DNA from 4 places in the Staphylococcus sp. mip270_02 genome. Region 2 is predicted to be linked to each of the others. Evidence: riboswitches for the same ligand, from Rfam matches in the RefSeq annotation. Region 2 holds a riboswitch; each other region holds the start of a gene.

Region 1 (8,257 bases), 850 kb from region 2:
TCTAAATCTATTAAATGCAATGTCTGAGACTGCAGACACAGTTTCACAACAAGTTGTTGGTATAGCGATGTCTAAACTTGGATTAATTTCAAGAACTGCTCAGGGATTGTTTGGAGGCTCAGTTTCATATGGTTGCTTAGACGATCCAAAAGCACCTGGTCAAATCCACGTTGAAAAGTTAAAGCAACAAATTAAATTATACGAGTAGTTTGAAAATAGTGGTCGCCTGATTTATAATTGAAAATAATTATCACTAATGAAAGGGCGATAATCAATGGAACTACAAGATGCAATTGCACATCGTAGAAGTATTAAGGTTTTTAAAAGAGACATGACTATAGATGATAATGCTCTATATCAAGCGATACAGCAAGCGACAGATGCCCCTAATCATGGCATGAGAGAGCCTTGGAGAGTGGTTCATATTGCTAAAGATCGCTTGGGCCCTATGAGTAAACAACTCTCAGAGGTCGCATTCCCTAATTTAGATAAAAAACAAGAAAATCATTATAACACTGTTACAAATCTGGGTGGCATGCTTGCATTAATTCTAAAAAGAGATCCAAGACAACGAGAAGATTTAGAAAATAATATGGCATTTGGAGCTTTCGCACAAAACTTAATGCTATTATTACATGAAGCGGGTATTGGCACATGTTGGAAATCACCGGCATATATATTTATCCCTGAAATAAGATCGATATTTAATGTGAAAGATGATGAACAACTTGTAGGTTTCTTGTATCTCACAGATTTACAGGATGAAATGCCACATAGAGAGCGTCATACTGATCAAGTAATAGAAAAGTTTTAAAGTGATTTTAAGAATGGGCATTCAAAATCAAAAGTGAAATTTGACTTTGAGTGCCCATTCTTAATTTTTATAATTATATAATTAAATATTAAAAAATTGCGTCATTATATTTCGGTAAAGATGACTAAGGCTAACAGGAGCTTTATCTGAGTTAAAATTCATATTCATGCATATATCGCACTAACTTAAAACAGATTACCTGAGCTAGAGCTCATGCATAAGAGCCACTAACTCAAAACAGATTACCTGAGCTAGAGCTCATGCATAAGAGCCACTAACTCAATAAATTGAGAAGTGGCTCTTTAAAGAAGTGGCTCTTTAAAAATGCTGTCATTACAATAATTAAGGCTGGGACAATTAATTTCTCCCAGCCCATAAAATGAGATGAAATATCTCATTTATTAATCAATTATTTAAATGTTTCAGCTAAAAATGCTTCCACTTGTTCTGGTGATTTCGCATTAGCTGAGTGTAAGTGAGCTAATTTTTCTCCGTTTTTAAATACTAGTAAGCTTGGTATGCCCATCACATCGTTGTCAGCTGCAACATCTTCAAGCTCGTCACGATTGACTGTAAACCAGTCGTAATCATTGTATTTTTCTTGGATAGGGTCAATCCACATATCCATTGCTTTACAGTCAGGGCACCAGCCAGCTTCGAATTTTACAATGACAGGGTTATTACTCTGTATAGTTTCTTTAAATGCATCATTTGTATTAATAGGTTTCATAATTTTCTCCTTTTTAAAAATATAATTAAGCTTATTATAACGGACATTTTGAAGTTATAAAAAAAATCAGCTTATTAATTAGAGCGTTTTGGCAATAAATTTGATATATTAATGTTAACTAGTTATAGGAGGTACAGAATAATGATAAAATTTTACCAATATCCTAATTGTACTACTTGTAAAAAAGCAGCAAAATTTTTACAAGACTACGGTGTGAGCTTTGAACCAATCGATATAGTACAACATACGCCCACTAAAAACGAGTTTAAAGAAATTTTAGAGGCGACTGATATCGATATAAATAAACTCTTTAATACGCACGGTGCTAAATATCGTGAATTAGGTCTTAAAGACAAAATGAATGACCTTACTGATGATGAAAAGTTAGATTTATTATCAACTAATGGTATGTTGGTCAAAAGACCATTAGCTATTTCTGGAGACAAAGTTACAGTTGGTTTCAAAGAAGATCAATATAAGGAAACATGGTTATCTTAATTCCTCTTTTGGAGATAGAGCATCTCTTTAAATAGAGCAATCTCTATAAGTTGAAATTATAAGTTGTGTTTGTAAACGCTTCATCTATTGTTATGAAAAGATTATAATAATATTAATATGCTAAGAAATAGTTGATTGTATGGTATGCATATGGCATCATTAATATGTAAAATCATTTAGGAGGGGATTCTCGTGGCAGTACCGAGTGAATTAAAATATTCTAAAGAACATGAATGGGTAAAAGTTGAAGGTAATACAGTAACAATTGGTATCACTGAATATGCTCAAGGTGAACTTGGCGATATCGTATTCGTTGAATTACCAGAAGTAGATGACGAAATTAATGAAGGCGACACTTTTGGTAGTGTTGAATCCGTAAAAACTGTTTCAGAACTATATGCACCTGTATCAGGTAAAGTAGTTGAATCTAATGATGAATTAGAAGATAGCCCTGAATTCGTAAATGAATCACCTTACGAAAAAGCTTGGATGGTTAAAGTTGAACTAAGTGACGAAAGTCAATTAGATGAATTATTAACTGCAGAGCAATATTCAGAAATGATTGGCGAATAATATAACACTGAACTCCATGATATAACTATCTTGGAGTTTTTTTCATATCATTGAGGATTATTGAAGATTTAGCAATTTTATAAGTCTAACAAGTTCACCTCAACTTTAAAAAATGATAAATTATGTTTGTTATAATAAGAAATATTTTAACTATGTAAATTATGTTTATTGTCACTACGGATTGTGAAGAACTAAGTAGAAAAGATTTACTATCAACATTTAGAGGGTGGATGTCATGACGATACTGAACCAAGTAATTGTTGTCGAAGGAAAGTCAGACAAGAAGCGTGTCAAACAAGTTATTGATCAGCCAATAGAAATTATTTGCACGAATGGTACGATGAGTGTAGATAAATTAGATGAAATGATTGATACTTTATATGACAAACAAGTGTATATTCTTGTTGATTCGGATGATGAAGGTGAAAGAATACGAAAATGGTTCAAACGCTATTTAAGTGAAAGTAGACATATAAGAGTAGATAAACAATATTGTGAAGTCGCTCGTTGTCCTAAACCATATTTATCTAGAGTATTGGAAAAACATGGTTTTATAGTTAAGGATGAAGAAAAGGTGGCGAAAGCAAAATTGGATTATATAGCTGAAAGGGTAAGTTTATTAACATGAATGTAACAAGTGAACAACGCGTTGACGTCAATAAATATATAAATGAAGATAAGTATCTTATCTTTGGTTATACACCAACATGTGGCACATGTAAGGTTTCTGAACGTATGCTAGATATTGCTAACGATATTTTGCAATTACCTACAATAAAAATGGACTTAAACTTTCATCCTGATTTTAGTCAATTGTATGAAATTCAATCTGTACCAGTTTTATTAGTAATGTCAAAAGGTGAAGAGCAAAAAAGGATTTATGCATTTCAATCGGTGCCTTATTTGTTAGAAAATTTAAAATAGTTATTGACGAAATATTAGTACGATGGTAGGATTAAAAATAATTAAATAATGAAACTCTTATCACGAGAGGTGGAGGGATGTGCCCTACGAAGCCCGGCAACCGTCTTTAATAGAAATGGTGCCAATTCACATAAAGTTTTAAAGCTTTAGAAGATGAGAGAAGCGATTTTGCTTTCTCTATACTTCGGTGAACATAGAGAAAGCATTTTTTTAATTGAAGGATTAGCAACACAAGGAGGAAACAGAATGATTGAGTTAAATCAAATAGTCAAAAAGTACAAAACGAAAAAACAGGACGTACTGGCTGTAGATCATGTTGATTTAAGTATTCAATCAGGCTCGATTTTTGGAGTAGTTGGTTTTTCAGGTGCGGGCAAAAGTACTTTAATTAGACTTTTAAATAATCTCGAACAACCAACTTCAGGAGACGTCATTATCGATGGAGATACAATTGGTAAGCTATCAAAATCACAGTTAAGAAAAAAGCGTCAAAAAGTGAGCATGATATTTCAACATTTTAATTTACTATGGTCGCGTACTGTATTAAATAATATTACATTTCCATTGGAAATAGCGGGTGTGCCTCGCCGTGAAGCGAAACAACGGGCAAAAGAATTAGTAGAACTTGTTGGACTGAAAGGTAGAGAAAGTGCATATCCTTCAGAACTGTCAGGTGGTCAAAAACAACGTGTCGGTATTGCGCGAGCGTTAGCAAACGAACCAACTGTATTGCTTTGTGATGAAGCGACAAGTGCATTAGATCCTCAAACAACAGATGAAATTTTAGAATTATTATTGAAAATTAAAGAAGAAAGAAATTTAACAATCGTAATCATCACACACGAAATGCATGTCATTAGACGCATATGTGACGAAGTAGCTGTTATGGAAAACGGTCGCGTGATTGAACAAGGTCTAGTTTCCACAGTTTTTGAGAATCCACAACATGCGGTTACAAAACGTTTTGTTAAAGATGATTTAAATGATGATTTTGATAAATCTATTAGCGACTTAGTGTCACTTAATGAAGATGATTATGTTGTTCGTTTGAATTTCACAGGGAATAATACCACGCAACCTCTCGTGTCATATATAACGAAAACGCATAATATCGATGTGAATATATTAGAAGCTAATATTAAACATACAAAAGATGGTTCGCTTGGTTTCTTAGTAATTCAATTGAGCGATGTAAATTTAGAAAAATTCGAAAAGTTTAAAAATGATTTAGAAGCACAGCATGTGTCAGTGGAGGTGTTAAGACATGGGTAATTCATTGAGTGACATCCTCCGCGAGATGTTTACAATGCCAAACGTCAGCTGGGACGAAGTTTGGTTAGCGACATACGAAACAATTTATATGACAGTTATTTCGACAATTTTTGCCTTTGTATTAGGCTTAATATTAGGTGTATTACTCTTTTTATCAGCTAAAAGTAAATCACCTATAGCGAGGGTTTTCTATACTATTGTTTCATTTATAGTTAACTTGTTTAGAGCGATACCATTTATTATTTTAATCTTATTGTTAATTCCGTTTACAAGTTTAGTGTTAGGCACGATTAGTGGTCCAACAGGAGCATTACCTGCTTTAATCATTAGTGCGGCGCCTTTCTATGCCAGACTTGTAGAAATTGCATTTAAAGAGATTGATAAAGGTGTTATTGAAGCAGCTTGGTCAATGGGTGCCACTACTTGGACAGTAGTCAAAAAAGTACTATTACCTGAAGCGATGCCAGCATTAATTTCAGGTATTACTGTTACAGCGATTGCTTTAGTAGGTTCTACTGCAGTAGCCGGTGTTATTGGTGCAGGTGGTTTAGGTAACCTAGCTTATTTAACAGGTTTCACTAGAAATCAAAATGACGTTATTTTTGTTTCAACAATTTTAATCCTTATTATTGTGTTCATCATTCAATTTATTGGTGATTGGGCTACTAATAAAATTGATAAGAGATAATCTTAAAAAGGGGGACTTTTTATATGAAAAAATTAGTTAGCTTAGCTTCTGTACTTGTATTAGCGCTTGTTTTAGCAGCATGTGGGAATAGTGGAGGTAGTGAAGATAAAAAAATTACAGTAGGTGCTTCTCCAGCTCCTCATGCTGAAATTTTAGAAAAAGCCAAGCCGTTATTGAAAGATAAAGGCTATGATTTGAAGATTAAAACAATTAATGATTATACAACACCGAATAAATTATTAGATAAAGGTGAATTAGACGCAAACTTTTTCCAACATACACCTTACTTAAAAACTGAGAAAAAAGATAAAGGATATAAAGTAGAATCAGCAGGTAATGTTCATCTAGAACCAATGGCTGTTTATTCTAAAAAATATAAGAGTCTAAAAGATTTACCAAAAGGCGCCACAGTGTATGTTTCTAATAATCCAGCTGAAGAAGGCCGTTTCTTAAAATTCTTCCAAGATGCAGGATTAATTAAAATAAAAGACGGTGTGAAGATTGAAGATGCTAAATTTGATGATATCGTAGAAAACAAAAAAGATATCAAATTTAATAATAAACAATCTGCAGAATACTTACCGAAAATTTATCAAAATGAAGATGCTGATGCTGTAATTATCAACTCTAATTTTGCAATCGATCAAAAATTAAGTCCTAAAGATGATTCTATTGTATTAGAGAAAGCGAAAGACAATCCTTATGCCAATTTAATTGCTGTTAAAGAAGGACATAAAGATGATAAAAAAATCAAAGCATTGATGGAAGTATTACAATCTAAAGAAATTAAAGATGAAATCAATAAAAAATATGATGGTGCCGTAGTACCAGCTAAATAACAGCGAAATATAAAAATAAACCCTTTAACTGTGATGGTTAGAGGGTTTATTTTTGTGTGATCTTTTCAAATAGGACTGTTAATATTTTTGGGGTTAGGAAATCTTAGCTTATTCAAACAATTTTTTATTGTACAAGCATAGTAAAAATAAGGTTTTAAAAACTTAAAGTAAATAGATTAGGCCATGGTATTCACTAGATATATCATTAGTCTTATGTTACTGTAAAATTAAGATTTGTAATACTTTTTAATTTTAATATTATATTTCATGTTGTTTATTTTGCAAATAAGGAGTAGAGATGTGAATATTGGTTTATTTTTAATAATAACTATGTGTTGCGTATTGTTACCGATAACAATTACTGTAAATGAGTGGAAGAAAAGAATAAAAAATAGATGAGTTATTCTTTCAAACTCAAGAACATTTTATATTGTTAATCCTCTTTTTATTCACTTATTATTATGTGGGTTAAAATACAGAATTTATGAAATAAAGGGCGATACTGAATAGATATAATTGGTAATATAGTCACCTTTAATTGAGTATGTATCTTGTATAATTAATAGTAACTCTGTAATTTATAATAATAAAAAGACTAATAATTTAAATGAAATGAACGCCCGTCAGCAGAAATGTTGGCGGGCGTTGTCTATCTAAAGTGTGTAATTCTATTTTTAAAATAAACGGGGCGAGTGTATTTTAGTTAACGAATTTCAAGGACAAAGGAAGAGGCTAATTATGTGTGGTACAAAACCAAAAATATTATGTTAATATAAAATTGAATTTTGAACTATATTATTGATGTGATTCAGTCTAAAAAAGTGGAAAAGTAAACTTGTAATTTCTAAATTAAAATTCAGACCATTAAATAATTTGATAATAATTTGGAGATGATACTATTCCTAAATCACAACAACAATTACTAGCTGTTTTACTCTTGTTATTAATAGTGAATTTTTTCTTACCAATTATAGGAGCATGGTTACAAATTGAAGTAATAAAATTAGGCTCAAGCTACATTAAAATACTAGATATGATAACTATAATTGTTGCAATAGTATTTATGTATAGACAAACTAAACGAAAGGGTTTTTAAATAAAAGATGGTTGATTTTCAAGCGGATAACACTTTTAAATTGAACTATTAAATCGTCATCTGAAAAATAATTTAATGTATTTCCATCAATGATTTAGAAGAATTTTAGCTTTAAATTTGAGGGAGGACCTTTATTTTATTTATGGTCTTTGAACCAAATCTAATTAAAGTCATATTCTTATTTAATTGAACTATTTAAAGAGTGACAACAATGTTAGTTTTATCTACTTAATTACATGTTATCATTGGATTACCAACAATATTGAATAAATGTCGTTTTTGACACTTGAGCGATTTCCAGGTTATAGATATTTTTTTAATGTATTTGTTTTATAATTAGTACAGTTACCTAATTTGAAATATGAATGAATCAGTGCATTGAATTTTAAATGATAACTACAAATATATTAAAGCTAAAATTCAAAAGTTAAATTAGTGATTTTGTTAAAATGCATCTTATTAATAAATTACTTTTAAATATTAAGGAGTGGATTGAAATGAGTCTAAAAGAAATGTGGAATTACTTATTAAACAAAAAATGGCGTACTAATGATGTATTGACGATTATTGCCTGTATGTTTGTTGTAAGTTTGGTTACAACGCCATTGGTTGGGGTACCAGTTGGTGCTATCGTCTATTTACTTTGGTTTGATAAGAATTTCAAAAAGTAGGTCGAAATTAATTAGTATTTAGATTTAATACTAACAGAAAGAGTAATAAAGTGTTTCCTAACAGTTAAGTTTGAATTGAACAATTCTAAGGTGTAAAATATAAATAAGTTTTAATTAATATATTTGCTAAGTTAGATGCCAAGGTACTACTG
Region 2 (8,257 bases):
ACGTGATAAAAATGCTAAACCAGAATTAGCACATACACTTAATGGTAGTGGATTAGCAGTAGGGCGTACGTTTGCTGCAATAGTTGAAAATTACCAAAATGAAGATGGTTCTGTAACAATACCAGAAGCATTAGTTCCATATATGGGTGGTAAAACAGTCATCCGTCCTATTAAATAAATTATTAAAAGTGCGTAGTTAAAGTATTAGCTATGCACTTTTTTATGTACGGAGAGGGTAGGGGAGGCGTAAAAGTTGAGCATAAGAAATACATAAAATACGCACTATTAAAATAGTTAATTTGATTGAAAGTACTGGAGTTTCTAAGGGAAGTCTAATTGATAACACAAGATTCTGAAATATTTAAATAACTGTATTAACAATGTTTTAAGACGTTCGTTAGACTAACATCACACAAACCGGCGTCTAAAGATGTTGATTACTTTTATGCTATTATATTAGAATGGATTTACTGTTTTTAGCGTTTGAAGTGAGAGGGTGGGAAAATGGACAATGAGGCGCATGTTACTTTTAAACAAGGTGTAAAAGCGTGTATTCCTACTTTGTTAGGTTATGCTGGTGTTGGTCTGTCTTTTGGAATTGTTGCAGTGGCATCAGGATTTAGTATGTTGGAAATTATTTTACTTTGCTTGCTAGTGTATGCGGGCGCGGCACAGTTTATTATTTGTGCACTTGTTATTTCTGGCACGCCCATATCTGCAATTATATTGACGACATTCATTGTGAACTCAAGAATGTTTTTATTAAGTATGACGCTTGCGCCAAATTATAAAAACTATAGTTTATTAAATAGAATTGGTCTTTCTACATTAGTAACAGACGAAACATTCGGTGTAGCTATTACACCACATTTAAAAGGTGAGAAGATTAATGATCGTTGGTTGCATGGATTAAATATAACAGCATATGTTTTTTGGACATTTGCATGTATTATTGGTGCAGTCTTTGGTAAATACATACATCAACCAGAAGCACTAGGATTAGATTTTGCAATTACCGCTATGTTTATATTCTTAGCTGTCTCACAATTTGAGTCGATTAGACGCTCGAAGATAAACATATATTTTGTATTGATTATATGTGTGATTGTAATGATGCTTAGTTTAAGCTTGTTTATGCCTTCATATTTGGCTATCATATTAGCTTCAACTATTGCAGCACTGATTGGAGTGATGATGGAAAAATGACAACGACGGTACATATGTTAACAATTATCGTGTTATGTGGTGTGGTAACATGGCTCACACGAATTATTCCCTTTATTTTGATAACTAAAATAAAGTTGTCTGAACGTGTTATTAAATGGCTATCATTTATACCAATTACATTATTCACTGCTTTAATCATCGATGGATTAATAGAGCAACAAGAAGGTGTGATGGGTTATAGTATTAACGTGCCGTTCTTAATAACGATGCTCCCGACTATTATCATTGCTGTGATATCACGCAGTCTAACAATCACTATACTTAGCGGCATTATTATTATGGCAGTGTTACGTTGGGTATTTTAAATAATCCTATTGAAGTAAGTTATATTATCCGTTAAACTATAAATAATTAGAAAATTAAGATATTTCAGATTGCATTAACAGTTTAATTTTATCTTAATTAATGAGCTTATCTTTAATACAATTAAAATCAAATCTTATTTCGAGAAGCTGAGGGACTTGGCCCGTTGACGCTTCAGCAACCGGCTTATAAAGTACGGTGCTAATACCATCGATACACTCGAATGATAAGTACTTTTAACTTCTTACTTATTTTATGAGTGAGGAGTTTTTTTACTAAGTAGGAGGTAAAACATGACGAATTATACGGTTGATACACTAGAACTAGGGCCATTCACAACGGAGTCAGGTGAATTCATCTCAAACTTAAAACTACGTTATGAACATGTAGGATTAAAAGGGCAACCACTCGTAGTGGTCTGTCATGCTTTAACAGGTAATCACTTAACGTATGGTACAAATGAAAATCCTGGATGGTGGAGAGGGATTATTGACGGTGGTTATATGCCAATCAATGATTATCAGTTTTTGACATTTAATGTTATTGGAAGCCCTTATGGTTCAAGTTCTGCGTTAACAGATCCAAAGTTTCCTGAGACACTTACGTTAAGAGATATCGTACGTGCCATAGAATTAGGTATTGAAACATTAGGTTTCGAAAGGATTAACATATTAATCGGTGGTTCGTTAGGTGGCATGCAAGCAATAGAATTATTATATAATCGTAAATTTGATGTTGAAAAAGCAGTGATTCTCGCAGCTACAGATAAAACATCATCCTATAGTCGTGCGTTTAATGAGATAGCGAGACAGGCCATTCATTTAGACAATAAAGAGGGGATGAGTATTGCAAGGCAGTTAGGGTTTTTAACATACCGTTCGTCTAAAAGCTATGATAAACGTTTCTCACCAGATCAAGTTGTAACCTATCAAAAACATCAAGGCAATAAATTTATGAATCATTTTGATTCTTTATGCTATTTAACACTCCTAGACGTCTTAGATAGCCATGACGTAGATAGAGGACGCGACGATGTAGATGAAGTGTTTAGTAACCTAGATACTAAAGTAATGACAATGGGCTTCACAGATGATTTGTTATATCCAGATGACTTAGTGCGTGCCGTGGGAAAACGTTTTAAATATCACAAACATTTCTTTGTCCCAGATAACGTAGGTCATGATGGTTTCTTATTGAATTTTAATGACTGGGCACCTAATCTATATCACTTCTTAAAAGTATATAAAATTAAAAGAAAATGATTTAATAACTCTATTATATTAATTTTTAGGATGAAGCTATATGACTACTTTCGATAGGGGAGGGTAGACTGACATATATATATAGTACATCCTTTTTTTGTACAAGTATTTAAGTTGTGGTGGCGTAAAGCGACACGAGAAGTAGTAGTATTAGAAATGTAATACCGTGAAGTGTTGATTAGTACAATCATTTATAAGTTTATAATTTTGAAAAGTATAGTATATCGTTATCTTCTGTATTTGGATTGCCAATAATTGTATAAAAGTTTTAAAGAGGTTAAAATAATAGTTATAGTCAAAAATAGTATGGGAGTGGCGAAATTGTTTTCAAAAATATATCCTAAAGTAACTGTGCTTAGTATACTAACGCTAATCGTAGTGGCTTTAGCTTTACATATATTACCTCCGTTAGGCCTGGTGTTAGGTATCTTTGCGACAATTCCAGGCATTATCTTATGGCATAAGTCTATTGAATCATTTGGTTTAACAGCAGTCATTACAGTGGTATTAACAACATTATTAGGTAATATATTTGTGTTGAGCACCATGGTCATTATACTCTTAGTGAGTTTTGTTATTGGCCAATTATTAAAAGAACGTACATCTAAAGAACGCATACTTTATATAACAACTACTTATATTAGTATGTTCTCGTTAATTGCGTTTATGGGACTACAAACGTTTGATAAAATACCAAGTTCTACAGTTTTGATAAAACCAGTGAAAGATTACATGCATAATGTTGTTTCTGGAATTGCGGGAAGTGCAGAATATAAGCAAATGCTTGAAGAAGGCTTCCGCCAGATGTCAGTTCAGTTACCAAGTTATGTCATTATCACAGTATTTCTACTTATTTTAATCAATTTAATTATTACTTTTCCAATTTTACGTAAGTTCAAAATCGCTACACCAATATTTAAACCATTATATGCTTGGCAAATGAAGCGTTCACTATTATGGATGTATATTATTGTCTTGATTTGTGTTATGTTTGCGAGCCAACCAGGGACTTTCCAAAGTATCGTTTTAAACTTTGAAATTGTGTTATCATTATGTATGTATATTCAGGGCTTAAGTGTTATTCACTTTTTCGGGAAGGCAAAATCAATGCCAATCGCACTTTCTGTGTTATTCATGGTTATAGGGACAGCTTTAATGCCATTAACACATATTGTAAGTCTCCTGGGTGTTATAGATTTGTGTATTAACTTAAAAAGTATCATTAAAAAATGATTTGAGGTGGAAGAATGAACCGTCAATCCACTAAAAAAGCGTTAGTTTTACCATTTATTATTATGGCGCTCACAGCAATTGTACTTGTAGTAGTTTGGTTTGTTTTTAACCAGCTCATTGCAGGCATAGCGACAGTTGTATTAGTGATTATTATTGTAGGGACAGCAATAATGGTAAGACGAGCTTTGCAGAAACTAGATAGCTATGTTGATAATCTAAGTGGCCATATTTCGGCAGGCAATAATATTGCAATTAAAAGTTTGCCAATCGGTATGATTATCTTAGATGAAAATGAAAACATAGAGTGGATGAACAAATTTATGTCGGAACGCTTAACGCGTAATGTAATTTCCGATCCAGTTAATGAAGTATATCCTAATATCTTAAAACAATTAGAAAAAACACAAGAAGTTGAGATTTCTGAAAATGAGTACCACTATCGCGTACGTTATTCTGAAAAAGAACATGTATTGTATTTCTTTGATATTACTGAAGAAGTACAAACAAATAAGTTATATGAAGACTCTAAACCAATTATTGCTACATTGTTCTTAGATAATTATGACGAGATTACGCAAAATATGAATGACACACAAAAATCAGAGATTAACTCGATGGTTACACGTGTGATTAGTAGATGGGCTAGTGAGCATAACATTTATTTCAAACGTTATAGCTCAGATCAATTTGTTGCTTATTTAAATCAAGATATATTAAACAACATAGAGGCAACAAACTTTAGTATTTTAAGTCAGTTACGTGAAAAGAGTGTCGGTTACCGTGCACAATTAACTTTAAGTATCGGTGTCGGTGAAGGTTCTGAAGATTTAATAGATTTAGGGGAACTATCACAATCAGGCCTAGACTTAGCGCTAGGACGTGGTGGTGACCAAGTTGCTATCAAGAATATGAACGGAAATGTACGTTTCTATGGTGGTAAGACTGACCCAATGGAAAAACGTACACGTGTTAGAGCACGTGTTATATCACATGCGCTTAAAGATATTCTGATGGAAGGCGACAAAGTTATCATTATGGGGCATAAACGTCCTGACTTAGATGCAATCGGTGGTGCAATTGGTGTATCACGTTTTGCAATGATGAATAACTTAGATGCGTATATTGTCTTAAATGATTCTGACATTGATCCAACATTACGACGTGTTATGGATGCAGTAAATGAAAAACCAGAATTAAAAGACCGTTTTATCACATCGGATGAAGCATGGGATATTATGACATCTAAGACAACATTAGTCATTGTAGATACGCATAAACCTGAAATGGTCATCGATGAGAATATCTTAAATAAAGCTAACCGTAAAGTGGTTATTGACCACCATAGACGCGGTGAGAGCTTTATTTCGAGTCCATTACTTGTTTATATGGAACCATATGCAAGTTCAACTGCAGAACTTGTGACAGAACTACTTGAGTATCAACCGACAGAACAACGATTAACACGTTTAGAATCGACAGTAATGTTTGCAGGTATTATTGTAGATACGCGTAACTTTACGCTACGAACAGGTTCTAGAACCTTCGATGCAGCAAGTTACTTACGTGCGCATGGTGCAGATACAATATTGACACAACATTTCTTGAAAGATGATCTTGATACGTATATCAATCGTACCGAGTTGATTCAAACAGTGAAATTACAAGAAAATGGTGTAGCCATTGCACACGGTTCGAATGATAAAATTTATCATCCTGTTACAGTTGCACAAGCTGCCGATGAACTGTTAAGTTTAGATGGTGTAGAGGCTTCGTACGTGATTGCAAGAAGAGAAGAAAATGTAATAGGTATGTCTGCCCGCTCACTTGGTGCTGTCAATGTGCAGTTAACAATGGAAGCACTTGGCGGTGGTGGCCATTTAACTAATGCAGCCACACAGTTAAAAGATGTAACAGTGGATGAAGCAATAGAACAATTACAACAAGCTATAACAGAACAAATGAGTAGGAGTGAAAATGCATGAAAGTAATATTCACACAAGATGTAAAAGGTAAAGGTAAAAAAGGTGAAGTTAAAGACGTACCAGTAGGTTATGCAAATAACTTCTTATTAAAGAAAAATTATGCAATAGAAGCAACACCTGGTAATTTAAAACAATTAGAACAAAAAAATAAAGCTGCTGAAGCAGAGCGTCAACAAGAAATTGAAGATGCTAAACAATTAAAAGCACAATTAAGTGAAATTGAAGTCGAAGTGTCTGCTAAAACAGGCGAAGGCGGTAAATTGTTTGGTTCAGTAAGTACGAAACAAATCACACAAGCATTACAAGAACAACACAACATTAAAATTGATAAACGTAAAATGGATTTACCAAACGGTATCCATGCATTAGGTTACACTAACGTGCCAGTTAAACTAGATAAAGAAGTTGAAGGTACAATCCGTGTACACACAGTTGAACAATAATAGTGGATTGAGATATGAGGTGTAATCACAATGGATGGAATGTATGAACAAAATCAAATGCCACACAGTAATGAGGCTGAACAGTCTGTCTTAGGTGCCATTATCATAGATCCAGAATTAATCAACACAACTCAGGAAGTATTGCTTCCTGAGTCATTTTATAGAGGTGCACATCAACACATCTTTAGAGCAATGATGAACCTCAATGAAGATAATAGAGATATTGATGTGGTAACCATTATGGATCAACTAACACAAGAGGGTCGATTGAATGAAGCGGGCGGTCCTCAATATCTTGCAGAATTATCAAGTAATGTGCCGACAACACGTAATATCCAATACTATACTGAGATTGTTTTTAAGCATGCAACTAAACGTAAATTAATACAAACTGCAGATAGTATTGCGAATGATGGTTATAATGATGAGCTGGAACTAGATACGATACTTAACGATGCTGAACGTCGTATATTAGAATTATCATCCTCACGTGAAAGTGATGGATTTAAGGATATTCGAGATGTACTTGGTGAAGTATATGAGAATGCAGAATTATTAGATCAAAACAGTGGTCAAACGCCAGGTATTCCAACGGGCTACCGAGATTTAGACCAGATGACAGCAGGGTTTAACCGTAATGATTTAATCATTTTAGCAGCACGTCCTTCGGTAGGTAAGACTGCCTTCGCACTTAATATTGCGCAAAAAGTTGCAACACACGAAGATCATTTTTCAGTAGGTATATTCTCGTTAGAGATGGGTGCAGATCAACTTGCAACACGTATGATTTGTAGTTCAGGAAACGTGGACTCAAATCGCCTGAGAACTGGTATGATGACTGAAGAAGACTGGAATAGATTTACTATAGCAGTCGGTAAACTGTCACGTACTAAGATATTTATCGATGATACACCAGGTATTCGGATTACAGACATTCGTTCTAAGTGCCGTCGTTTAAAACAAGAGCACGGATTAGATATGGTTGTTATTGATTACTTACAATTAATCTCAGGTAGTGGCTCTCGCTTTTCAGATAACAGACAACAAGAAGTTTCTGAGATTTCACGTACATTAAAGGCTATTGCTAGAGAGCTAGAATGCCCTGTTATTGCACTGAGTCAGCTATCACGTGGCGTTGAGCAGCGTCAAGATAAACGTCCAATGATGAGTGATATTCGTGAGTCAGGTTCTATCGAGCAAGATGCCGATATCATCGCTTTCTTATACCGTGATGACTATTATAATCGTGGTGAAGACGAAGAAGACGATGATGACACTAATTTCGAACCTCAAACAAATGATGAAAATGGGGAAATTGAAATTATTATCGCTAAGCAACGTAATGGTCCTACAGGAACAGTGAAGCTGCACTTTATGAAACAATACAACAAATTTACAGACATAGACTATGCACATGCTGAAATGGGTTAAAAAATTATAAAAAAATATTTTCCGTACGATAAATTGATTCAAATTTTTATTGTACGGTTTTTGTTTGTGTTTGGTTTATAGGTTTATAAGTAAGTATGTGTCTTTATTTTACAAATTAGTTCGATAAAGCATTGGTATCACTAGCATAAAGATGCATGAGAGTTAGTTGATATTTTTTGCTGAGTAGAGAGAATCATTGAAAATCAATGTTCGATTTTTGGTTTGCAATCTATCCTGTGTATTGGTAAAATACGTAATGGTTAATCGAGAAAACTTGGAGGTGCTCACATGTCATCAATAGTAGTAGTTGGGACACAATGGGGAGACGAAGGTAAAGGTAAAATTACAGATTTCTTAGCAGAACAAGCAGATGTTA
Region 3 (8,257 bases), 730 kb from region 2:
CTCATGCGTTCCACTTAAGAAAGTTAGTGGTTCTTACACATGAGCAAGCGCTCAGGTGGCCTAAAGTTCACTTCTCAAATTATTGAGTTAGTGGTTCTTACACATGAGCAAGAGCTCAGGTGTTGATAATTTTATATTTTGATAAACAGAATTGATAAAATATTTCGACAATTATGATACCATGTGACAAGAGGAACATATGGAGGTGACATTCGGCGTGACACGAACTGATTATATCAAACAATGGCAAGGTAATATCATTCCGAATGTACTATCTGGTATATTAATAGCGCTCGCACTTTTGCCAGGTGCTATCGCATTTTCTTTTATCGCAGGCGTGAGCCCAATAATAGGTATGTTGAGTACTGGATTAATGATGATTGTCATTAGTTTCACAGGCAATAGAAATTTAATGGTTTCAGCGCCAAGTAGTGGTGTCTCTTTAGTTGTAGCACCACTTATGGCTAGTCATGGCATACAAGCAGTGATTTTAGCTACAATTTTTATGGGATTAATCCAAATTATATTTGGTTACTGTCATACAAATAAACTATTAGATTATATTCCTACAGGCGTTGTCATAGGATTTATGAATGCACTTGGAGTACTACTATTCACATCTCAGCTTGATAATATATTTCAAATTTCTAATACTACTTATGTTTTTGTGTTAATTTCATTTTTAATTATTTGGTTGGCGCAAAGATATATAAAATTCATACCTGCACCTTTAGTTTCAATTATTGTCTTAACCTTTGCTGCTTGGTTAATTAAACCAGATATACAATATGTTCATAATTTAGCCTCTATACATGTACATTTGACAACTATTAGTTTACCTAAAATGATGTATGATTTAGAAAATACATTTATTATTTTTATTTATGGATTAACAATGGCTATTGTTGCTGTTGTACAAACAACCTTAACTGCACGAATGATGGACGTTGTGACGGATACGCCTAGTGATAAAAACAAAGAGTCAATTGGTCAAGGTATTGCAAACTTTATTGTAGGATTGTTTGGTGGATATGGTGGTAGCGCATTAGTGGGACAATCAAAATTTAATTTAAGTATGGGAGCAACATCGAGAGTTTCAACTTTGATTACTGGCAGCTTTCTACTTTTTAGTTTATTTGTATTTGGAAGTATTATTGGTCAGATACCTATGGCGGTATTAGCGACCGTATTAATAACGATATCTTTAAATACATTTGATAGAAGAACTGTATCATTTGTTAAAAAAGCACCGATTTTTAATGGTTGTATAGTAATACTAACGATGGCGATTATATTAATAACGAATAATTTGGCTGCGGGTGTAGTGATTGTAACAATTTGTTACTACCTCATTTTGCACTTAAAAAATAAGAAAGGGTGTGACATATAATGCCACAATATGAAGATTACATAAATTGGAGAAGAACTTTTCACCAGTATCCAGAATTATCAGATGCAGAATATGAGACAACAAAAAGATTAAGAAGAATTTTAGAATCATATGAGATTACAATCTTAGACCTACCATTAGAAACTGGCTTAGTAGCAGAGGTTGGTCAAGGTGAACATTTTGTAGCAGTTCGAACAGACATAGATGCTCTGCCTATTAAAGAGCAAGTTGTACATGAATTTACATCCACTAATGAAGGTATGATGCACGCTTGTGGACATGATATTCATATGGCAAGCATACTTGCAGTAGCGACAAAATTGAAAGAAATTGAATCGCAATTAACTGGGCGCGTACGCATTATATTCCAACCTGCTGAAGAACTAGGTTATGGAGCATATCATATTACTGATACAGGTGCGATAGAAGGTGCTAAAGCAGTATTAGGTTATCATAATTACCCTACATTAGACATTGGTGAATTTGCAGTAAAATCAGGAGTTATTACTTCTTCTGTAGATCGATTTGAATTTAAAATTAAAGGTGTAGGAGCACATGCTGCCAAACCTGAACAAGGTAATGATCCAGTTATTGTATTAGGACAATTAATTAATAGCGTGCAGTCTATTGTTAGTAGAAACTTATCAGCATTTGATAATGGAGTCGTTACTATTGGTGAAGTGTCTAGTGGTAATACATGGAATGTGATTGCCGATGAAGCCTATGTTCAAGGTACAGTGAGAAGTTTTGACGAAGAGAAACGTAATTATATCGAAGAACGCTTGCGTGCAATTGGAAGTGGCCTTTCAGAAGCATTTGGTGTTGAAATTGAAACGTTATATCATCGTTTACCAGGTGCGGTTGTTAATGATGAAAAATTAACAGAAGACGCAATAGAGATTGCTAAAGAGGTTGGTTATAATGTGAGTATTATGGATCAACCATTAACGATTGGAGAAGATTTTTCTGGTTTCTCAAATAAATATCCAAGTGTATTTGTGTTTATTGGTTCTAATAGTGAATATGATCTGCATCATCCTAAATATGATCCAGATGAGCGTATATTAGAACAAGTACCTGAGTATTTCTTAAGTTTTATACAAAAACTTTTAAACGAGCAATCTAAATAGAATCTTTGAATGATGTATTAAAACTTTAAAAATTAGGGTATGCATAAGCATATTCTTTAAAATAAGGAGTGTTTGCATATGCCAGGACAAGATCCTAGAACAAAATTCTCAAGTGAAGATTTCCCGAAACAAGAACAAGACGTTCCAGGTTTACAGGATAAATTAGACCCTAAGCCTGATTGTGGTGAAACAACTTATATCGGTTATGGGCGTTTAAAAGATTATAAAATTTTAGTTACTGGTGGGGATTCTGCTATCGGTAGAGCTGCTGCCATAGCGTATGCTAAAGAAGGAGCAGATGTGGCAATTAATTACTTACCTGCTGAGCAAGTGGACGCTGAAGAAGTACAACAAGTGATTGAAGCAGCAGGACGTAAAGCTGTATTAATCCCAGGCGATATACGCGATGAACAATTTAACTATGATTTAGTTGAAACAGCTTATAACAAACTTGGTGGATTAGATAATGTAACAATTGTAGCAGGACACCAACAATATAGAAACAACCTTAAAGGCTTTGATACTGAATCATTTACTGAGACATTCGAAACAAATGTTTATCCTATTTTTTGGTCAGTTCAAAAAGCAATTGATTATTTAGAACCTGGCGCAACGATTACACTGACTTCATCTGTACAAGGTTATAATCCGAGCCCTATCTTACATGATTATGCCGCTTCCAAAGCAGCTATCATTTCACTTACCAAGAGCTTATCTGAAGAATTAGGTAGCAAGGGAATCCGTGTAAATTGTGTAGCACCAGGTCCATTCTGGTCACCACTCCAAATTTCTGGTGGACAGCCCCAATCTAAAATTCCGACTTTTGGCCAAAAAGAAGTGCTAGGTAGAGCAGGGCAACCGGTTGAACTTTCGGGCGTGTATGTACATTTAGCAGCTGAGGAATCAAGTTATACTACAGGCCAAGTTTATGGCGTGACAGGTGGTACTCAATTAGATTAGAATTGATGAAGTAACGAGGCAGCAATTTAATTTAACTATTAGTGTTTCAATGTCTCGGTGATACAAAGCATAAGGAGGGAAGGATATATTGATATCCTTCCTCCTTATTTTTGAAAGGTAAGGTAATCATTTATGAAAAAATTTAAAGCAGATGCTTTAACCAAAAAACAAAATTATAAATTATTAAGTGGTAGTGTGGTACCTAGACCTATCGCATTTGTTACTTCTCAAGATAAAGATGGGCATTTAAATGCAGCGCCGTTTAGCTTTTTTAATGTTGTTAATAGTGCACCACCAATGATTATGATTTCTACAGGTCGTTCTGCAGGGAAGCGGAAAGACACTTCTTTAAATATTGAGGAAACGGAATCATTTGTAGTACATATTACAGATGAAGCTACAGTCGAACAAATCAACCATACAGCAGCCCCTTTGGCCCGTAACCAAAATGAATTAGAAAGAACAAGTCTTAATTGTGTTGACTCTGAATTAGTTGCAGTACCTGGTATCGAACAAGCTAAAATTCGAATGGAATGTAAGTTAGATAGAATTATTCCGTTAGGTGACTCTCAAGAAGGATCTGATTTAATTATAGGTGAAGTAGTTATGTTTCATATTGATGAATCAGTTTATTTTGAAGATAGTAAAATAGATGTTGACGCACTTAGTGCTGTAGCTCGTTTAGCTGGTAATGATTATGCTTCTTTAGGTAATAAATTTACTATCGAACGTCCTATGAAGTAAATATAAAGCGATTAAATAAATAACATAAGCTCTATTGAAATAATAGATGTTGAAGGGATTAGATAATGAAATCGTTTGTTAAATTGTTTTCTGTTCAATTCCATATTTGACGAATTACAATTAATACTGTACTGTAATAAAATAAAATAATAACTTATCAAGAGAAGTGTAGGGACTGGCCCGATGATACTTCGGCAACATGATGATGCGTGTGCCAAATCCAGTAGCATAATTCATGCTAGAAGATAAGAATGAATCAAGTTTACTCTTTCTTCTTAATTTAGAAAGAGTTTTTTTATTTTTAGGACTTACAAATAACAGAAGGTTGAGTTCTGTTTTAATATTTAGGAAAGTTGGTTATGTATGGAGGAGACAAAAAAAGGTAACGCATGGGCCTTGATACCTTTAATCGTATTTGTTGGTATGTTCTTAGGTGTGGGTATTAGTACAGGCGACTTTACTACGATGCCACTGAATGTAGCTATATTAGTAGCTTCTATTGTTGGATTAGCGTTAAATAGAAAAGGATCATTTCATAAAAAAGTTGAAGTTTTTACAAAAGGTGCAGGACATTCCAATATTATTTTAATGATGTTAATTTTCTTATTAGCAGGCGCCTTTTCTCAAACGACTGAAGATATGGGTGGCGTGCAGTCGACGGTTAACTTAGGGTTATCATTAATACCAGAAAATTTAATTATCGTCGGACTATTTATAATATGTATGTTTGTATCTTTATCAATGGGTACGTCTGTAGGGACGGTAGCTGCTATAGCACCAGTTGGTTTTGGTTTAAGTCAGGCTACAGATGTTTCGGCAGCTATCACAATGGCTACTGTTGTTGGTGGAGCTATGTTTGGTGATAACTTATCAATGATTTCTGATACTACGATAGCTGCAGTACGTACTCAGAAAACGAAAATGAGTGATAAATTTAAGGTGAACATAAAGATTGTTTTGCCTGGCGCGATATTTACTATTATTGTTCTTTGGTTTTTAACAAATGGTGCACATATAGATGCAAATAAAAGTTATGATTATGACCTTATTAAAGTAATTCCATACTTATTTGTGCTTATTTTAGCATTAATAGGTGTAAATGTAGTTATCGTATTAATCGGTGGCATTGTACTTTCTGCAATTATCGGATTAATCTACGGTTCATTTAGTTGGACAGGTTTATTAAGTTCTATATCTAAAGGTATTATCGGTATGGAAGATATAGCGATTATTGCATTGCTCATTGGTGGTTTAGTAGCTTTGATTCAACATAATGGTGGTATTACTTGGCTATTAAATTTTGTGCGCAGTAAAGTGAAATCTAAACGTGGTGCAGAATTAGGTATTGCTGGCTTAGTCAGTGTTGCAGATATATCAACAGCAAATAATACTATTTCTATATTAATGGCAGGACCATTAGCAAAAGATATTTCAGAGGAATATGATGTGGATCCGCGTAAATCAGCTAGTATTTTAGATATGTTTGCGAGTTGTTTCCAAGGAATGCTGCCATATAGTCCTCAATTGATTGCTGCTGCAGGTGTGGCGTCTATATCTCCATTTGAATTAGTGCCTTACTCAATTTATCCAATGATACTAGGCGTTTGTGGACTTGTAGCAATTTTCTTTAGGTTACCTAGATTAGATAAAAAGTAATTAAGATACATTGCAATATCAAGTTGGGCAATGATTTTTAAGTTCTAAATAGAGTAGTGGAGTTATATGTTAATAAACATGATTAGATAACAGTTGAAAATTGTTGATATTCATTGTGTTATTTAATAGCAATAGACTATAATCTAGATTAAATTTGAGTCCGGGATGTACGAATGTCCCGGGCTCATTCGCTATTTTAAATAAGCAGTATGTTAACAGAATATGCTAAGATAAATGTGAAGTTTATTTGGTATAATATTCAATGAAAATGAAAGTTTTGACGTTTCCTGACTAATAGCGATAAAATGAGGTTGTTAAAGCTTTATAAATATTAAAGAACATCACTATATTTACTTGATAATTGTTTAGAAGTATAGTGTAATGCGTTAGAATAGTAATAAGAGTGAAAGTAGGTGAACAATCGATCGTGGGAAAATACAATGTAGAAAATGAGAATGTTGAAATTCGTCTTGAAAGGTTATTTAAAGTAGAACCTGAATTATTATACCAAGCTTGGACAGACCAACGTTTTCTTAAACAATGGTTTATGACAACTGAAAGAACAAATAAAACTATTGAAGTAGCTGCTGAACAAAATGGTAAATACAAAATTGTTGATGTTCGTAAAGGTAAGGAGAATATAGTACAAGGTAGATTTGCTTCATTAACTCCTTATGAATATCTCGTCATGACAATTGGTATGCCAGAATTAAGTGATTCAGAAGATACGATAGAAGTTGAAATATTCGAAAGAGAACCAGGCATTACGCAAATGATTTTCAATTATATTGCTTTTGTACCGAGAGAAAGAAGATTAACATCTTTAGAATATAAACAGAAGAAGAAAGAATATCATGATTCAACGGCACATGGGTTTGAAATGTTATTTGACAAACTACAATTAACGCTTGAAGAGTTTGAAGCAAATTTATAAAATAGTTCGCTGATATAGAAATTACACGGGGTGATATGATTTTACTGGATTATTTCAATCCTGGTAATATTATCTAAGTTTGAATAAAATTCAGACCTGTATCAAAGTAAATTCTTTATATGTTTTGCTCAATCAGCACTTAAAATAAATAATGCTCCCTTTAAAAGTAATCACTAAATGTGACAATCTTTAGAGGGAGCTTTTGCTATTATTAACAAATTTAGCATAATTATTCAAACTCCAATACGGTTATTTGAACGTGGCGAATAAGACAATAGTTGGGCACTGTATTTTAATACAGTTCGCCTATTACTTTACGTTCATTATATTTTCGTAATAAGGTTTCGAAGAAAATATGGTAACTAATAAAACTTGAATAATCTATACCATCAGCTAAGTAAAATGTATTACTAGATACATAGATATTATAATTTGCTTTTTGAGCAAGGGTATTATCTTTTAAAGTGGTTACAGAGAAAAAATATTTTTGACGCAACTGTAATAAATTGCTGATATCTGTTAACTGCTCTGATTCACCAGAAAGAGAAATGATAAAAAAGATATCTTTTGGTGTTGTTTTATTCAATACCATTTTAAATTCGTGTACGTCATGAAGTACGATAATACTTTTATGTATCGTTAGTAATATACGCTGTGCTTCTTGAGCCACATTCATTTGGGCTAGTCCAGTTCCATATAAATAAACGGTTTCTGCTTCGTAAATTTTATCTGTAATAAGGTCATAATCGATTCTTTCTAAATAAGTGAAAGTATTTTCGATTTCTTGTTTAAAACCTTCTATTGAATCTGAAGGTAATTGATGTGATTGTTCGGTTTCAAATTTTAAATAAGATTTAAAATCACTATAACCATCAAAGCCTAACTTACGAGTGAAACGATGAATGGTGGCGTTAGATGCATGTGTGTGTTCTGCTAATTCTTGTATTTTCATCGTTTTACATTGTAGGATATGTGTATTAATAAAATGTGCAATATGTAAGTCATTTTCATTTAATTTATTAAAATTAGTATTAACACGTTCATCTAAAAACAAATTTATCACCTCACACTTCATGAAAATATTTTCACATTTTGAAAATATAATCTGATTATACAAAATTGTTCCGAATGGCGTCAAACTATTGTTTGTATGTAAGCGTTTCCTTTAATATTAAATTAATCACATGCAACACATACTCAATGAATTATATTTATAGATTTATTATGAATGATGTGTAGACAAATGCTTACGTATAGAAATAGGAGGTTATACGGCTATGAATGCAATTAAACGATTTGGGAGTGCGATGATTGTACCTGTATTAATGTTTGCATTTTTTGGTATTGTTTTAGGATTTGCCACTTTATTTAAAAATCCATCGATTATGGGAAGCATTGCTGCTGATGGTACAACTTGGTTTAAAATTTGGTCAGTAATCGAAG
Region 4 (8,257 bases), 1.1 Mb from region 2:
TAGTTACGGAAAATAATTCATATTACTATGGAGAGTGTAATGCGTTTGAAACTGATTGGTATACAAATGAAACGATTGATGATGCCCAAATCCAAGTGAAAGATTGGTTCGAAAGTATTAAAGATATAGAGTTTTATACATTCGATGAAATATTATGTAGTTTAAAACATCTATCTAAATATCCGGCAACTAGAAGTATGATTGTAATGGCCTGTTATCAAATGTTTTTCAAATTAACAGATTTTAGCGTAGCCTATGGTGCAACAATTAGCGGTTTAGCAGAAGAAAATATTTTGCAATTATCCCAAACACAACCCCAACGTGTTAAAGTGAAATGGTCTGATTCAATTTTAAGTGATATTAAATCAATTAAACAATTACCATTTAAACCAGATATTGTTGTAGATGCAAATGAATCTATAACCGATTCGGAGATAGCAAAGCTAACAACAATTGGGTATGATCAATTATTGTATATTGAAGAACCATTTAAATTTTTAAATAAACTAAATCAGTTTGATGCATACGAATTACCACCAGTTGCTATAGATGAAAAGGCAGACACGATAAATAACATTTTAGAAGTGATAGATGATTTCGCTATAGATGTTGTTGTATTGAAACCATTTAGACTAGGTGGAATCGATAAAGTGATGGATACTATTAAAATTCTTAAGGAAAAAAATGTAAAAATAGTCATAGGTGGTATGTATGAGTATGGATTAAGTAGATATTTTACTGCGATGTTAGCCCAATTTTCTAGTTATCCCAGTGATATCACACCAGAAGGTTATTATTTTGAAAAAGATGTGGTTGATCGTGCAGGTATATTAAAAGGAGACTCAATCTATTTTGAGCCTCCAAAGGTTAAAAGTACAAGATTAACACGAATTTATTGATTTTTTTTGTTATCTTTTTTCTTAAGGGGAACTGGATCAAAGCCGCCTTTATGAAGCGGATGGCATTTTGAAATCCTTTTAATACCTAACCAAGTACCTTTTAATGCACCATATACCTGAATTGCCTCTCTGGTATATTCAGAACAAGTAGGATAAAAACGGCAAGTTGCGGGCGTCAAGGGCGATATAAATCGTTGATAAATATGGATGAGTCCAAGAAATATAGTTTTCATAAATTTTGCCTCCAACAAATAACTTAGCTTTAGCATAGTTAGTTTAACATAATAAGGGGAAGAGTGATGTATATGAAGTTTAAAGATAAAGATAATGACAACGTATATTTATCATATAAAGATAAAGAAGATATTGCTGACGGAAATCATGTACTTATTATTCCGAAATATAAAAATCAGTTGCTATTTACAAACCATAAATTACGTGGTGTTGAATTCCCAGGCGGTAAAAAAGAAGACGGAGAAACAAGTGAAGTAGCTGTTGCACGGGAGTTATTTGAAGAAACTGGAGCAAAGATAGCGCATTGTGAGTATATTGCACAATATGAAGTACAACGTACGAATGGCTTATCTTTCACAAAAGATGTATTTATGGTAAATGTATCAGAGATAAGTGATCAAGATGATTATTTAGAAACAAATGGCCCTTTATTTTATAAGAATATAGCTGAGATACCAGAGAGTAAAAAAAGTTATTTGTTGAAGGACGATGCGATTTTACACTGTTTAGAGAGAGTGATATCACTTGGATTTTATAAATAGAAAGCGTATGCCAATTGAATCAATACATCATATATTTGATGAAGTCACGTATTGTGTCGATAACTTAAAAGTTCGAGGCTTAATAATGACGCCAAAAGAAGATGTAAAAAGAATTGTGATATATCTACGAGGTGGTAAGGGCCAAGTAGGTAAAGTACGAGCAGCTAGAATGATGCAATTTGCAAATAAAAGCACTTTAGTTTTTGGTCCATATTATAGAGGTAATAACGGTAGTGAGGGGAAAGATGAATTTTATGGAGCGGATTTAAATGATGTCACGGTTGCTATACGTATACTGCATCAAAAATACCCTTATGCTACCATTCATATGGTTGGATTTTCCAGAGGTGGACTTCAGGGTTTGCTCACATTTCAAGATTTACCAATCTCAAGTTATATTATCTGGGGTGGAGTATCTGATATATACTTAATGTATGAAGAACGCGTTGACTTAAGAGGTATGTTGAAACGCATGATTGGTCATCCTAAAAAGCAAGCTGTTGCCTATCAGCAGCGAGATGCATTAGCTCAAATTACTAAGTCTAGCCCGCCTATACTTATTGTTCATGGTGGAAAAGATAAGCAAGTAGGCATTCATCATGCCTATCATTTAGCACAGCAATTAGAGGAAAAGGGAACAACTTATCGTACGTTTTATCAAATGTTAGAAGGTCATGTACCGAGACCATTTGCACTAAAACAAACGCTTTGTGAAATTAAACAGTGGATGATAGATGTGGAAGAGAATAAAATATAATAGAGTAAATCAAAAGAGAGGATTGGTTTCTAATACCCAATCCTCTCTTTTATATCATATAAATAACAAATATTATTTAAACCCACCATGTATTGCTAGATCATCAACTTCTATCCCGAATTTTTCGAAGTTGTGATTGAAACGGTTAATTAAATCTTGAGCTTGCTCTCTATAGGCTTCTGGCTTACTCCAAGCATTAATAGGATTCAATAGCGTTTGAGGCACATCCTCAACTTCAACTGGAATATCTAAACCAAACATATCATCTTTAATATATTCAGCATCTCTTAATTGCCCTGTGATTGCTTGATTTACCATTTGTCTTGTGTAACTTAGGCTTATACGACGTCCTACGCCATATTTACCACCAGTCCAACCAGTGTTTACAAGATAAACATCTACATCGTGTTGATCGATTAAGTTACCTAATAAATCAGCATAAACTTTAGCGTTTAGAGGTAAGAAAGGTGAACCGAAACATGTAGAGAATGAAGGTTCTGGCTCAGTTACGCCACGTTCTGTACCAGCTAATTTAGCAGTGAATCCACTCAAGAAATGATACATTGCTTGATCTTTGGATAGTTTTGAAATAGGTGGTAGAACACCAAAAGCATCTGCAGTTAAGAAAATAATTGTATTAGGATGAGCTGCTTTAGATGGCGTTACAATATTTTCAATGTGGTTGATTGGGTATGCTGCACGAGTATTTTCTGTGTATTGATTATCATCGAAGTCAACATCACCATCTTCGTCAACAACAACATTTTCTAAAATAGTACCATATTTAATAGCGTCATATATTTGAGGTTCTTTTTTATAAGAAAGGTTAATTGCTTTAGCGTAACAACCACCTTCAATGTTGAAAATACCATTTTCATTCCAACCATGTTCATCATCGCCAATAAGTTTACGTGTTGGGTCAGCTGATAGTGTCGTTTTACCAGTACCAGAAAGGCCGAAGAATAAAGCGACGTCACCTTTGTCTCCAACGTTAGCTGAACAATGCATGCTCATAATGTTATCTTTAGGTAGTAAATAGTTCATTACGGAGAAAATACCTTTTTTCATTTCACCAGCATACTCAGTCCCACCAATGAGGATAACTTTATGTTTGAATGATGTGATGATAAATGTTTCTGAGTTTGTGCCGTCAATTTCTGGATCGGCTTTAAAATGTGGTGCTGAAATAATTGTGAAGTTTGGTTTGATTTCTTGTGCTTCTTCTTTTGAATTAGGACGTATAAACATATTTTGAGCAAATAGATTATGCCACGCCAATTCATTTACAACAGTTAATTTCAATTGTGAGTCATGATCACTACCGGCATAACCATTGAATACATATAGTTCATCTTTTTTGTCTAAATAGTTTAGAACCTTATCATATAATTTTAAAAATGTTTCTTCCTCAATCGGTTGGTTAACATTACCCCAGTCAATATCATCTCTATAAGATGGCTCATTTACAATAAACTTATCTTTTGGTGAACGACCTGTATATTTACCTGTTCTAGCGTTAATTGCACCTAATTCGGTAAGTTCGCCTTCATTATTATCTAAAATCTTGTTATACAACTGTGTTGTAGATAATTGAAATAATGAAGATTGTTTGTCTAAAATACTTTCAATTTTGTTTGTATAAGTGTATGTATCTACAGCCATACTAATCCCTCCAACGCTATTTAGTTATTGTAAGCCTTTACAATTACAGAGTATAACACATATATATCAATAGTCCATACCAATCTAAAAGGAATTTTAAATAAATATTAATAAATGTAAAATTGACATTATATCGCTGATTCTGTACTATAGGACTTAACGGATTCTCTTATCCTGAGTGGCGGAGGGACATGGACCCAATGAAGCCCAGCAACCTCTTCTTAATACGAAGAAAGGTGCCAAACCGTTTGCAGACAAATATCGTCTGAACGATAAGAGCGAATGGACGTATAAGGGCCTTCTCTCTATTTATTGATAGTGTAGAAGGCTTTTTTAATGAGCTCAACAGAGAGAGAATTTTCGTAATTTAAAACTAAAGGAGCAAATTATGACTTACAATAGAAGATTATTCACTTCAGAATCGGTAACAGAAGGGCATCCAGATAAAATAGCGGATCAAGTATCTGATGCTATATTGGATGAAATATTGAAAGATGACCCAAACGCACGTGTTGCTTGTGAAACGACGGTGACTACTGGTATGGCGTTAATTTCAGGAGAAATATCAACAACAACATATGTTGATATTCCAAAAGTGGTTAGAGAAACAATTAAAGAGATAGGTTACACGCGTGCTAAATACGGTTATGATAGCCAGACAATGGCAGTATTAACGGCAATTGATGAACAGTCACCAGATATCGCTCAAGGTGTCGATACAGCTTTAGAGTATCGTGAAGACGTATCAGAAGAAGAAATCGAAGCTACAGGAGCGGGAGACCAAGGTTTGATGTTCGGTTATGCTACGAATGAAACGGATACATACATGCCTTTACCAATCTTCTTGTCACACCAACTTGCTAAACGCTTATCAGATGTACGTAAAGATGAAATATTAAATTACTTACGTCCTGATGGTAAAGTACAAGTAACTGTGGAATATGATGAGCAAGATCAACCACATCGAATTGATACGATTGTCGTGTCAACACAACATGCTGAAGATATCGAATTAGCACAAATTCAAGATGATATTAAACAACACGTCATTTATCCAACAGTGCCAGAAGCGCTTTTAGATGAGAACACTAAATTTTATATCAATCCTACTGGTCGTTTCGTTATAGGTGGACCACAAGGTGACGCAGGTCTTACTGGACGTAAAATAATTGTTGATACGTATGGTGGTTATGCACGTCATGGTGGGGGATGCTTTAGTGGTAAAGACCCAACTAAAGTTGATCGTTCTGCTGCTTATGCTGCCCGCTATGTAGCAAAAAATATCGTTGCTGCTGAATTAGCAGACAAATGTGAAGTGCAACTTGCATATGCTATTGGTGTAGCTGAGCCGGTTTCTATTTCTATAGATACATTTGGTACAGGAAAAGTTAAAGAAATTGAATTGGTTGAGGCAGTTAGACAACATTTTGATCTAAGACCAGCTGGAATTATTAAAATGTTAGACTTGAAACACCCTATTTATAAACAAACTGCTGCATATGGTCATTTTGGTCGTACAGACGTACTATTACCATGGGAAAAGTTAGATAAAATTAATTTATTAAAAGATACAGTTAAAGCTTAACTAGAACAAAAAATTTTTTAACTTTATTCTCGAATGCTATGCGTTTATCTATTATAATTAAGTTACTGAACACATAAAGGAGCGTTTTTTGTTATGAATTCATTTGGACCATTAGAGATTGGTTTAATTGTGGCAATTGTTGTAGCAGTAATTTGTTTCATTTTATTTATCATTGCTTTGAAAAGTAAGAAGAAAGCACAACAAAAGGTAGAAGAACAATACAAAACCAGAGAACAAAAACTAAGCGATGAGCATGAAGAAGAATTAGAAAAAGAAAGAATAGAAAATAAAAAAACAGTAACAAAGCAAAAAGAAGAATATAATGCTACAGTTAGTTCGAAAAATAGAGAAATTGATGCATTGAAATTATTCTCTAAAAATCAAAGTGAATATGTAACTGATATGAGACTTATTGGTATTCGAGAAAGATTAGTAAATGAGAAAAGAATTCGCCCAGAAGATATGCACATTATGGCCAATATATTTTTACCTAAGAATGAATTTAATGATGTACAGCGTATTAGTCATTTAGTACTTACGCGTACTGGTTTATATATAATTGACTCACAATTATTAAAAGGTCACGTATACAATGGTGTGAGTGCCGCACAATTTAAAGAACAACCAACAATGGAGCAAGTGTTTAACACGTTGGACCTTGATAGACAAGAACCACAAACTCTTGTATTAGATCAAAACGAAGATGAAAACTCATTATCTTTTGTTAATTATACGACTCATTTGAATGATATTGAGAAACTAGCTGGTGATATTCAAACAGAATTGAATTTAAAATTCACACCAACAACAATTTTATATTTCAATCCTAAAAATGAGGGCGATGTAACAATTTCAAACTATGCGCAAAGTTCAAATACCAAAGTGTTAGTTGGTCCAGAACAATTGGATGAATTCTTCAATAAATTCGTATTCCATGGTCGCATTCAATATAACGTTGAAGATTTGCAACGTGTTATGGATGAAATTGAATCATTTAATTAAAGACACAAATTTCAAATTTTGAGAATAAATAAGGCTATGTAGTATAAACTGTCAACAAAAGTATTTAGACTTTTGTTGACAGTTTTTTTGGATTGTAAAACTTTAAAAATATTATCTGATACAGCCTGCATGTTTAATTTAGCCATAAATTAAATATACGATTGATGACATACGCTTTAAAGAATTGCAAAAATAAAAATTAATTTTAAACAAATAGGCATTTTTATTTATATATTTGGGAATATTAATTAGTATAATAATTAACAAAATAAAAAGGGGATTTTAACTTGGAAAATATTACATTTTATAATGGGAATGAAATGCCAATTGTTGGATTGGGCACATTTCGTGTGGAGAATAATGATGAATGTGCAACGTCAGTAAAACATGCAATTGAAAATGGTTATACACATATCGACACAGCAATGATTTATGAAAATGAAGATAAAGTAGGTCAAGGTATTGCTGAAGGATTAGCTTCAACAGGATTAAAAAGAAGTGATTTATTCATTACTTCTAAATTATGGCTTGATGATTACGGTCGTCAAAATGTCGCTGATGCATATGAAACAAGTTTAAACAAATTAGGTTTAGACTATTTGGATTTATATCTAATGCACTGGCCTGGAACTGATGAAGCACTGATGATTGATACTTGGCAGGGTATGGAAGACCTTTATAAAAATGATAAAGTGAAAAATATTGGTGTAAGTAACTTTAATATTGAACATTTAGAAGCATTATTAGCACAAGTTTCAATTAAACCAGTAATAAATCAAGTAGAATTCCACCCATATTTATTACAATCATCTTTAAATAGATATCTGGAAGTTCAAAATATTCATATGGAGTCATGGTCACCATTAATGAATGCACAAATTTTGGAAGATGAAACAGTAAATGCGGTAGCAAATGAAGTGGGCAAAACACCGGCTCAAGTAATCATTAGATGGAACATTGAACATGGTGTTGTAGTAATACCAAAATCGGTCACTCCTTCTAGAATAGAAGAGAATATTAATGTATTTGATTTTGCTTTAACAGCTGCACAAATAGAAAAATTAGATAACCTCAATGAAGAACGTAGAATTGGACCAGATCCTGCAAAATACAGTGGTCATTAAAGTGTTATATAAAACTGTATTATTATTTAAGTGTTAATAATTAAATTAATGATTTAATGATATTGACTCGTTAACTTTGATTTAGTCAAATTTGCGATATAATATTACAAGCCTAATGAAATTGTCATTATTAAGCATGGACAATGTATATGACATAAAAAGCCACAAAACCAATTTAATGGTTTTGTGGCTTTTTATAATGAACTTTATTAGGTTTTCCGTTAAAGTATGTAGCCTAATAAACAAGCTAAAAAGGAAACGCCGTATTGGAGTGCAGAATAAACAATGAAATAAATAACTTTCTTTTTAGTCATTAATAGTTGGACGAGTTCAGATGATAAAGTAGAAAAGGTAGTAAGACCACCTAATATACCAACGATTACAAAGGGCTCAACCCAATCTAACTTAAGCAATGTGCCTAATAGGAAACCAATGAGAAAGCTACCAACTAT

What was found. Region 2 has a riboswitch for S-adenosylmethionine ahead of metX (homoserine O-acetyltransferase MetX). Riboswitches for the same ligand answer to the same signal wherever they lie in the genome.
Region 1: linked by a shared signal. The riboswitch ahead of ACW5YJ_RS11635 (methionine ABC transporter ATP-binding protein) and the one ahead of metX (homoserine O-acetyltransferase MetX) in region 2 are both predicted to bind S-adenosylmethionine.
Region 3: linked by a shared signal. The riboswitch ahead of ACW5YJ_RS04760 (Na+/H+ antiporter NhaC family protein) and the one ahead of metX (homoserine O-acetyltransferase MetX) in region 2 are both predicted to bind S-adenosylmethionine.
Region 4: linked by a shared signal. The riboswitch ahead of metK (methionine adenosyltransferase) and the one ahead of metX (homoserine O-acetyltransferase MetX) in region 2 are both predicted to bind S-adenosylmethionine.

Annotation. Positions count from the first base shown of each region.
Region 1 is NZ_CM132934.1:2,459,983-2,468,239, reverse strand. It holds gene aroD (type I 3-dehydroquinate dehydratase) at 1-208, shown strand, start outside; gene ACW5YJ_RS11665 (nitroreductase family protein) at 275-814, shown strand; gene ACW5YJ_RS11660 (thioredoxin family protein) at 1,224-1,544, opposite strand; gene ACW5YJ_RS11655 (arsenate reductase family protein) at 1,686-2,042, shown strand; gene gcvH (glycine cleavage system protein GcvH) at 2,235-2,615, shown strand; gene ACW5YJ_RS11645 (toprim domain-containing protein) at 2,851-3,243, shown strand; gene ACW5YJ_RS11640 (thioredoxin family protein) at 3,240-3,539, shown strand; SAM riboswitch class I at 3,594-3,699, shown strand; gene ACW5YJ_RS11635 (methionine ABC transporter ATP-binding protein) at 3,786-4,811, shown strand; gene ACW5YJ_RS11630 (methionine ABC transporter permease) at 4,804-5,499, shown strand; gene ACW5YJ_RS11625 (MetQ/NlpA family ABC transporter substrate-binding protein) at 5,523-6,338, shown strand; gene ACW5YJ_RS11620 (VraH family peptide resistance protein) at 7,932-8,105, shown strand.
Region 2 is NZ_CM132934.1:342,388-350,644, forward strand. It holds gene serS (serine--tRNA ligase) at 1-178, shown strand, start outside; gene ACW5YJ_RS01435 (AzlC family ABC transporter permease) at 505-1,206, shown strand; gene ACW5YJ_RS01440 (AzlD domain-containing protein) at 1,203-1,532, shown strand; SAM riboswitch class I at 1,664-1,763, shown strand; gene metX (homoserine O-acetyltransferase MetX) at 1,824-2,792, shown strand; gene ACW5YJ_RS01450 (DUF2232 domain-containing protein) at 3,099-4,025, shown strand; gene ACW5YJ_RS01455 (DHH family phosphoesterase) at 4,040-6,007, shown strand; gene rplI (50S ribosomal protein L9) at 6,004-6,450, shown strand; gene dnaB (replicative DNA helicase) at 6,481-7,881, shown strand; gene ACW5YJ_RS01470 (adenylosuccinate synthase) at 8,170-8,257, shown strand, end outside.
Region 3 is NZ_CM132934.1:1,075,884-1,084,140, forward strand. It holds gene ACW5YJ_RS04740 (SulP family inorganic anion transporter) at 200-1,390, shown strand; gene ACW5YJ_RS04745 (amidohydrolase) at 1,390-2,520, shown strand; gene ACW5YJ_RS04750 (SDR family oxidoreductase) at 2,599-3,480, shown strand; gene ACW5YJ_RS04755 (flavin reductase family protein) at 3,613-4,224, shown strand; SAM riboswitch class I at 4,376-4,476, shown strand; gene ACW5YJ_RS04760 (Na+/H+ antiporter NhaC family protein) at 4,588-5,880, shown strand; gene ACW5YJ_RS04765 (SRPBCC family protein) at 6,308-6,814, shown strand; gene ACW5YJ_RS04770 (MurR/RpiR family transcriptional regulator) at 7,107-7,868, opposite strand; gene ACW5YJ_RS04775 (alpha-glucoside-specific PTS transporter subunit IIBC) at 8,092-8,257, shown strand, end outside.
Region 4 is NZ_CM132934.1:1,491,370-1,499,626, forward strand. It holds gene menC (o-succinylbenzoate synthase) at 1-899, shown strand, start outside; gene yidD (membrane protein insertion efficiency factor YidD) at 893-1,132, opposite strand; gene ytkD (RNA deprotection pyrophosphohydrolase) at 1,205-1,675, shown strand; gene ACW5YJ_RS07045 (alpha/beta hydrolase family protein) at 1,659-2,432, shown strand; gene pckA (phosphoenolpyruvate carboxykinase (ATP)) at 2,505-4,094, opposite strand; SAM riboswitch class I at 4,261-4,373, shown strand; gene metK (methionine adenosyltransferase) at 4,483-5,679, shown strand; gene ACW5YJ_RS07060 (nuclease-related domain-containing protein) at 5,773-6,681, shown strand; gene ACW5YJ_RS07065 (aldo/keto reductase) at 6,969-7,805, shown strand; gene ACW5YJ_RS07070 (fluoride efflux transporter FluC) at 8,027-8,257, opposite strand, start outside.